DNA from 2 places in the Burkholderia sp. JKS000303 genome. Region 1 is predicted to be linked to the other one. Evidence: riboswitches for the same ligand, from Rfam matches in the RefSeq annotation. Region 1 holds a riboswitch; the other holds the start of a gene.
The links. Region 1 has a riboswitch for thiamine pyrophosphate ahead of BX604_RS05915 (FAD-dependent oxidoreductase). Riboswitches for the same ligand answer to the same signal wherever they lie in the genome.

Region 1 (3,406 bases):
CCGCGCGCCGACCGGCGCGTCGATCGCGCCGTCGCCGAACGGCCACAGGCCCGCGAGCGCGCGCATGAAGGTGCTCTTGCCGGAACCCGACTTGCCGATCACGAGCCAGCGCGAGCCGGGCTCGATCGTCACGTTGCCGATGTTCGCGAGCGCGTTGCCGTTCGGCAGCGCGAGCTTCAGCGACGACGTCGACAGCTTCGCGGCATCGACGTAGTGCAGGTTGATGCCGCCGTGCTCGGTCGCGGGCGACAGGCTTTCCTTCAGGTGCGACGTGCCCATCACGCGCTTGAATTCCCGCAGACGGTTGACGGTTGCACGCCATTCGACGAGGGTCGAGTAACTGTTGATGAACCACGAGAACGAATCGCTGACGGTGCCGAACGCGGACGAGATCTGCATCAGCACGCCGAACGAGAACGCGCCCGCGAAATAGCGCGGCGCGGCGACGACGAGCGGGAAGATGATCGCGATCTGCCCGTAGAAGCTCAACACGAACGTGAGGCGCTTCGTGTACTTCATCACGCGCCACCAGTTGTCGCGGATGCGCATGAAGAGGCTCTGCGCGTTGCCGGTCTCGGTTTTCTCGCCGTCGTAGAACGCGATCTGCTCGGCGTTCTCGCGCACGCGGATCAGCCCGAAGCGGAAGTCTGCCTCGACGCGCTGCTGCTGGTAGTTGATCGACACGAGCGGATGGCCGACCTTCTGGATGATCAGCGAACCGATCACCGCGTACAGCGCGGCCGCCCACACCATGTAGCCGGGAATCGTGATCGGCGTCGCGCCGAGCGACAGCGTCAGCGCACCCGCGAGCGACCACAGGATCGTGATGAACGACACCAGCGTGACGACCGTCGACAGCAGGTCGAGCGACAGTGCGAGCGTTGTCGTCGCGAACGACTGGAGGTCGTCGGTGATCCGCTGGTCGGGGTTGTCGGCGAGCCGGTCGCGTTCGATCCGGTAGAACGCGCGATCGCCGAGCCACTGGCCGAGGAAGCGGTCGGTGAGCCACTGGCGCCAGCGGAAGCCGAGCATCTGCCGCAGGTAGCGGCCGTACACCGCAAGGATGATGAAGCCGAACGCGAGTGCCGAGAACTGCATCAGCAGGTTCGGGAAGTCGTGGACGTTCTTCGACTGCAGCGCGTTGTAGAACTGCGCGTTCCACTTGTTCAGCTTGACGTTGATCCAGACCACGCAGAGGTTGATCGCGATGATCGTGATCAGCAGGCCCCACGCGATTTTCCATTCGGATGACACCCAGTAGGGCTTGATAAGGCTCCACGCGGATATCGGGCGCTCGTCCTGCGGCGCGTCGGAGGCGGAGCGGACGGGATCGTTCGATTGGGTCATGTGCTTCCTGATGAGTAGCCGGCGCGCGGGCCGGGCGAAGCCGGGCGCGCGCCGCGATACGGCATGCCGGACAAGATGCCGACGGACGGCGGGCGCTCGGATGGTCGCCCGCGCGTCTTAAACGGCACTTAAGGCCGGCGGTGACGCGGCAACCGGCCGCTCGCGCGGCCGGCCTGCAGGCATTGTGCCAGAGCGGCCCGGCACGACGGCGAATTTGCCGCAAGGGGGACAGTTTGCGGCGCTTTCCGCTTTTATGGTCTAATGGCCGACGACGAAACAGGGGTGCTTCGAGCGCGGCCGACGGGTAGTTCCGGGCGATGCGGCGAGGCTGAGAAAGACCCTTCGCACCCGATCCGGGTAATACCGGCGAGGGAAGTTTCTGATCCCGCCGGGTCGCGCTGGCTGCCATCCCACATGGTCAGCGCCCGAGTCCCGCCCGGCCGGCCTTTGCTGCCGGTTTCGTCCTTTTGGGTACGCGCATCGCGCGTTACGGAAGGAATGATGACCGCTCAATCTTCAGTCTTTTTCGCTGTTCCTGTTTCACCGTCGTGTGCGTTGGCACGGGACGGTGCGCGCGCATTGGCGCTCGTCTCGCGCGCCCGCGCGGAGGGCGCACGATGAACACCTCTGCTTCGAACGTTCACGATCGCCGGCCGGATTTCGCCGTGCTCGGCGGCGGCCTGGTCGGTCGCCTGATCGCATGGCGGCTCGCGGGCGACGGGCATCGCGTCGCGCTGTACGAGCGCGGCGGCCCGGATGGCGAGCAGTCGGCCGCGTGGATCGCCGCCGCGATGCTCGCGCCGCTCGCCGAGGCGGCGAGCGCCGAATTGCTGATCACCGAGCTCGGCGCCGCGTCGCTCGCCCGCTGGCCGCAGTGGCTCGCGGAGCTGCCCGAACCCGTGTTCTTCCAGCATCACGGCACGCTCGTCGTCTGGCACCACGCGGATCGCGCGGAGGCGCCGCTGTTCGAGCGGCGCGTGCGTGCGAACGCGCCGGCCGAACTGTTCGACGGCGGCTTCGTCGCGCTGGCGGGCGCGCAGGTGGACGCGGCCGAACCCGCGCTGGCGGGCCGCTTCGCGCGCGGGCTGATGCTGCCGCGCGAAGGGCAGCTCGACAACCGGCAAGCGCTGCGCGCGCTGGCGGCGGGCCTCGCGCAGCGCGGCGTCGAGCTGCACTGGCACGTCGCGATCGACGACGCGAACCGGCCCGACGCGCATTTCACGATCGATTGTCGCGGGCTCGGCGCAAAGCCGGTGCTGCCCGCGCTGCGCGGCATCCGCGGCGAAGTCGCGCGCGTGCGTGCGCCCGGCATCGGGCTCACGCGGCCGGTGCGGCTGCTGCATCCGCGTTATCCGCTGTACATCGCGCCGAAGCAGGACGACCTGTACGTGATCGGCGCGACCGAAGTGGAGGGCGAGGACATGTCGCCCGTCAGCGTGCGCTCCGCGCTCGAACTGCTGAGCGCGGCATTCTCCGTGCACCCGGCGTTCGGCGAGGCACGCATCCTCGAACTGAATGCGCAGTGCCGCCCGACGCTGCCCGATCATCGCCCGGCGGTGATCTGGGACGGCGCGTCGACGCTCGCCGTCAACGGCCTGTACCGGCACGGCTTCATGATCGCGCCGGAAGTCGCGCAGGCGGCCGTCGGCTTCGCGCAAGCCGCGCTGGGCGGCGCGTTCAGCGATGCCGACGCGTTCGCCGCGTGGCGCGATGCGGCGCGCTGGCCGACGCTCCTTCATCACCGCGACGACGTGCGCCAGCCGGCCTGACGCGCATCGCTCACCGAATTCGACCCGAGTCCCATGGATATCCAGATCAACCAACAGACCCTGACGCTGCCCGACGATGCGACGGTGGCCGACGCGCTCGCCGCGTTCGGCGCACGTCCGCCGTACGCGGTCGCGCTGAACGGCAATTTCGTCGCGCGCACGCAGCATGCGGCGCGTGCGCTTGCGGCGGGCGACAAGCTCGACGTGGTGCATCCCGTCGCGGGCGGCTGAGCGCCGCCGGTCCGTCCCCGCTCTTCCAGGAAAACGACATGACGTCCCTCACTTCCGCC
Region 2 (3,406 bases), 930 kb from region 1:
CGCGGCATGCGGCGCCGGGGCGCAAAAAAGCCCGCTCGAAAGCGGGCTTCGTGCGGCGCGATGCGGTCCGTGCGGACCGCCGCGAACGCTTACTGACGGTGATAGATCTCGGAGCCGGTCTTCACGAACTCGACCGCCTTGACTTCCATCCCCTTCTTCAGCGCTTCGGTTTCCGACACGCCTTGCTGCGCGGCGAACTCGCGCACGTCCTGCGTGATCTTCATTGAGCAGAAGTGCGGGCCGCACATCGAGCAGAAGTGGGCGACCTTCGCCGAATCCTTCGGCAGCGTCTCGTCGTGGAATTCGCGAGCCTTGTCCGGGTCGAGACCGATGTTGAACTGGTCTTCCCAGCGGAACTCGAAACGCGCCTTCGACAGCGCGTTGTCGCGTACCTGCGCGCCCGGGTGGCCCTTGGCGAGGTCGGCGGCGTGCGCGGCGAGCTTGTACGTGATGATCCCTTCCTTCACGTCGTCCTTGTTCGGCAGCCCGAGGTGTTCCTTCGGCGTCACGTAGCAGAGCATCGCGGTGCCGAACCAGCCGATCATCGCGGCGCCGATGCCCGACGTGATGTGGTCGTAGCCCGGTGCGATGTCGGTGGTCAGCGGCCCGAGCGTGTAGAACGGCGCTTCCTTGCACCAGTCGAGCTGGAGATCCATGTTCTCCTTGATCAGCTGCATCGGCACGTGGCCGGGGCCTTCGATCATCACCTGCACGTCGTGCTTCCATGCGATCTGCGTGAGTTCGCCGAGCGTCTTCAGCTCACCGAGCTGCGCTTCGTCGTTCGCGTCGTAGATCGAGCCGGGGCGCAGGCCGTCGCCGAGCGAGAAGCTCACATCGTACGCCTTCATGATCTCGCAGATGTCTTCGAAGTGTTCGTACAGGAAGCTTTCCTTGTGATGCGCGAGGCACCACTTCGCCATGATCGAGCCGCCGCGCGACACGATGCCCGTCATCCGGTTCGCGGTGAGCGGCACGTATTGCAGGCGCACGCCCGCGTGGATCGTGAAGTAGTCGACGCCTTGCTCGGCCTGCTCGATCAGCGTGTCGCGGAAGATTTCCCAGGTGAGGTCCTCGGCCTTGCCGTTGACCTTTTCCAGCGCCTGGTAGATCGGCACCGTGCCGATCGGCACCGGGCTGTTGCGGATGATCCACTCGCGCGTTTCATGGATGTGCTTGCCGGTCGACAGGTCCATCACCGTGTCGCCGCCCCAGCGGATCGCCCACGTCATCTTGTCGACTTCCTCGCCGATCGACGACGTGACGGCCGAGTTGCCGATGTTCGCGTTGATCTTCACGAGGAAGTTGCGGCCGATGATCATCGGCTCGGATTCCGGGTGGTTGATGTTCGCGGGGATGATCGCGCGGCCGCACGCCACTTCCGAGCGCACGAATTCCGGCGTGATCTCGGCCAGCGCGTTCGCACCGTAGGCCGCGGCGCCGAACGCCTGGCCCGGATGCTGGCGGCCCATCATCGCGGCGAGCTTCGCACCGTTCGGGCCGCTCGACTTCAGGCTCTCGAGGTATTCGGCGCGGCGCTGGTTCTCGCGGATCGCGATGTATTCCATTTCCGGCGTGATGATGCCTTGGCGCGCATAGTGCATCTGCGTGACGTTCTTGCCGGCTTGCGCGCGGCGCGGGTTGCGATGCAGGCCCGGGAAACGCAGGTCGGCGGTGGCCGAATCGGCGGCACGTTCGAGGCCGTACTGGCTCGACAGGCCGTCGAGCGTTTCGGTGTCGCCGCGTGCTTCGATCCAGCCCTGGCGCAGCGCGGGCAGGCCCGCGCGGATGTCGATCTTCGCGTCCGGATCGGTGTAGGGGCCCGACGTGTCGTACACGTAGATCGGCGGATTCTTTTCGCCGCCGAAGCCGGTCGGTGTGTCGGCCTGCGTGATTTCGCGCATCGGCACGCGGATGTCGGGCTGCGAGCCGGTTACATAAACCTTGCGCGAGTTGGGCAGCGGCGCGACGGCAGCGGCGTCGACGTGGGCGTCGGCAGACAGAAACTTCGGATTGGCGTTCATGCAATCTCCTGTGTGAGCGCCGGACAGGCGCGTCGGCGCTTGCCCGGAGCCCTTGACGAATGTGGGGCTCGAGCTAAGCAGGAGACGAGGTTTGGTGAGGCGGCGGATTTCGTCAGAAGGATGGCGGCGAAATCCGTACGCTTCCCTGCGCTGGCATTATCCAGATCAGGTTCAAAGGGTATTTCTCACCCGCAATGCCGGTTGTTTGACCGAGCGCATTGCAGGACCCCCGCGTTAGCAGCGCACACGATACACCGGCTTGGCGGCGGTTTCAACCGGGACAGGATCGGCTGCCCCGGTGCGGCCGCAGCATGGCGGGCAGTACGATGGCCCGTCGAAATGGCAGCGTGTGTCGCCGCCGCATGGCCCCACGGCTTGGCCGGCAGCGGCGAAGCGGTGCAGCATGACGCGCTTTCGCGCAATCTCAAAAAAATTTTCGCAGCGGCTGTCATTTCCCGCGACGTCGTCCGTCTATTCGGCTCCTTAAACCCATGTTTTGGAGAGATGTCATGAAAAAAGTACTGATTGCCGCTTGCGTCGCCGCCTTCGCCACGATCGCCACGGGCGCGTATGCGCAGAACGACGCGATGTCGCAGCCGGGTTCGTCGATGTCGAAGGACGCGATGGGCCACGACGCCATGGCCAAGGATGCGATGGGCCACGATGCCATGAAGAAGAACGGCATGAAGAAGCATGCGATGAAAAAAGACGCGATGTCGCACGACGAGATGGGCAAGTCGTCGGGCGACAAGATGGCGCCGTCGAACTGACGGAGGCGGACGCGGTGCGGCCGGCGCGTGCGTCGCACGACGGCCGCCCGCCCGCATCGCGTCCCGTCCCGCCGACACATTCTGGGAGTCTTCATCATGCAAACCGTTCCCGCTACCGGCCGCGCAGCCGCCACGCCGCCCGCGCGCCCGATTCATCCGCTGTGGGTACGCGCGAGCCACTGGCTCAACGCGCTCGCGGCGATCCTGATGGTGCTGTCCGGCTGGCGCATCTACGACGCGTCGCCGATCTATCCGCCGTTCGTGTTTCCGCATGGGCTCACGCTGGGCGGCTGGCTCGGCGGCGCGCTGCAATGGCATTTCGCGGCAATGTGGCTGCTGGTCGGCAACGGGCTGTTCTACCTCGCGATGTCGATCGCGACGGGGCGCCTCGCGCGCAAGATGCTGCCCGTCACGCCGGCATCGATCTGGCGCGACATCCGTGCCGCGCTGGGCGGGCGGCTGTCGCACGACGACCTGAGCGTCTACAACGCGGTGCAGCGTGCCGCCTACCTGACCGCGATCGTCGATCTCGTCGTGCTGGTGCTGTCGGGGCTCACGATCTGGAAATCCGTGCAATTCCCGCTGCTGCGCGAAGTGTTCGGCGGCTACGACAAC

Region 2: it holds a riboswitch for thiamine pyrophosphate, as region 1 does, so the genes downstream of both, thiC (phosphomethylpyrimidine synthase ThiC) here and BX604_RS05915 (FAD-dependent oxidoreductase) in region 1, are expected to answer to the same signal.

Annotation. Positions count from the first base shown of each region.
Region 1 is NZ_PDBZ01000001.1:1,234,327-1,237,732, reverse strand. It holds gene BX604_RS05920 (ABC transporter ATP-binding protein/permease) at 1-1,347, opposite strand, end outside; TPP riboswitch at 1,616-1,739, shown strand; gene BX604_RS05915 (FAD-dependent oxidoreductase) at 1,965-3,116, shown strand; gene thiS (sulfur carrier protein ThiS) at 3,150-3,347, shown strand; gene BX604_RS05905 (thiazole synthase) at 3,386-3,406, shown strand, end outside.
Region 2 is NZ_PDBZ01000001.1:299,471-302,876, reverse strand. It holds gene thiC (phosphomethylpyrimidine synthase ThiC) at 90-2,021, opposite strand; TPP riboswitch at 2,146-2,262, opposite strand; gene BX604_RS01390 (pentapeptide MXKDX repeat protein) at 2,531-2,791, shown strand; gene BX604_RS01385 (cytochrome b/b6 domain-containing protein) at 2,888-3,406, shown strand, end outside.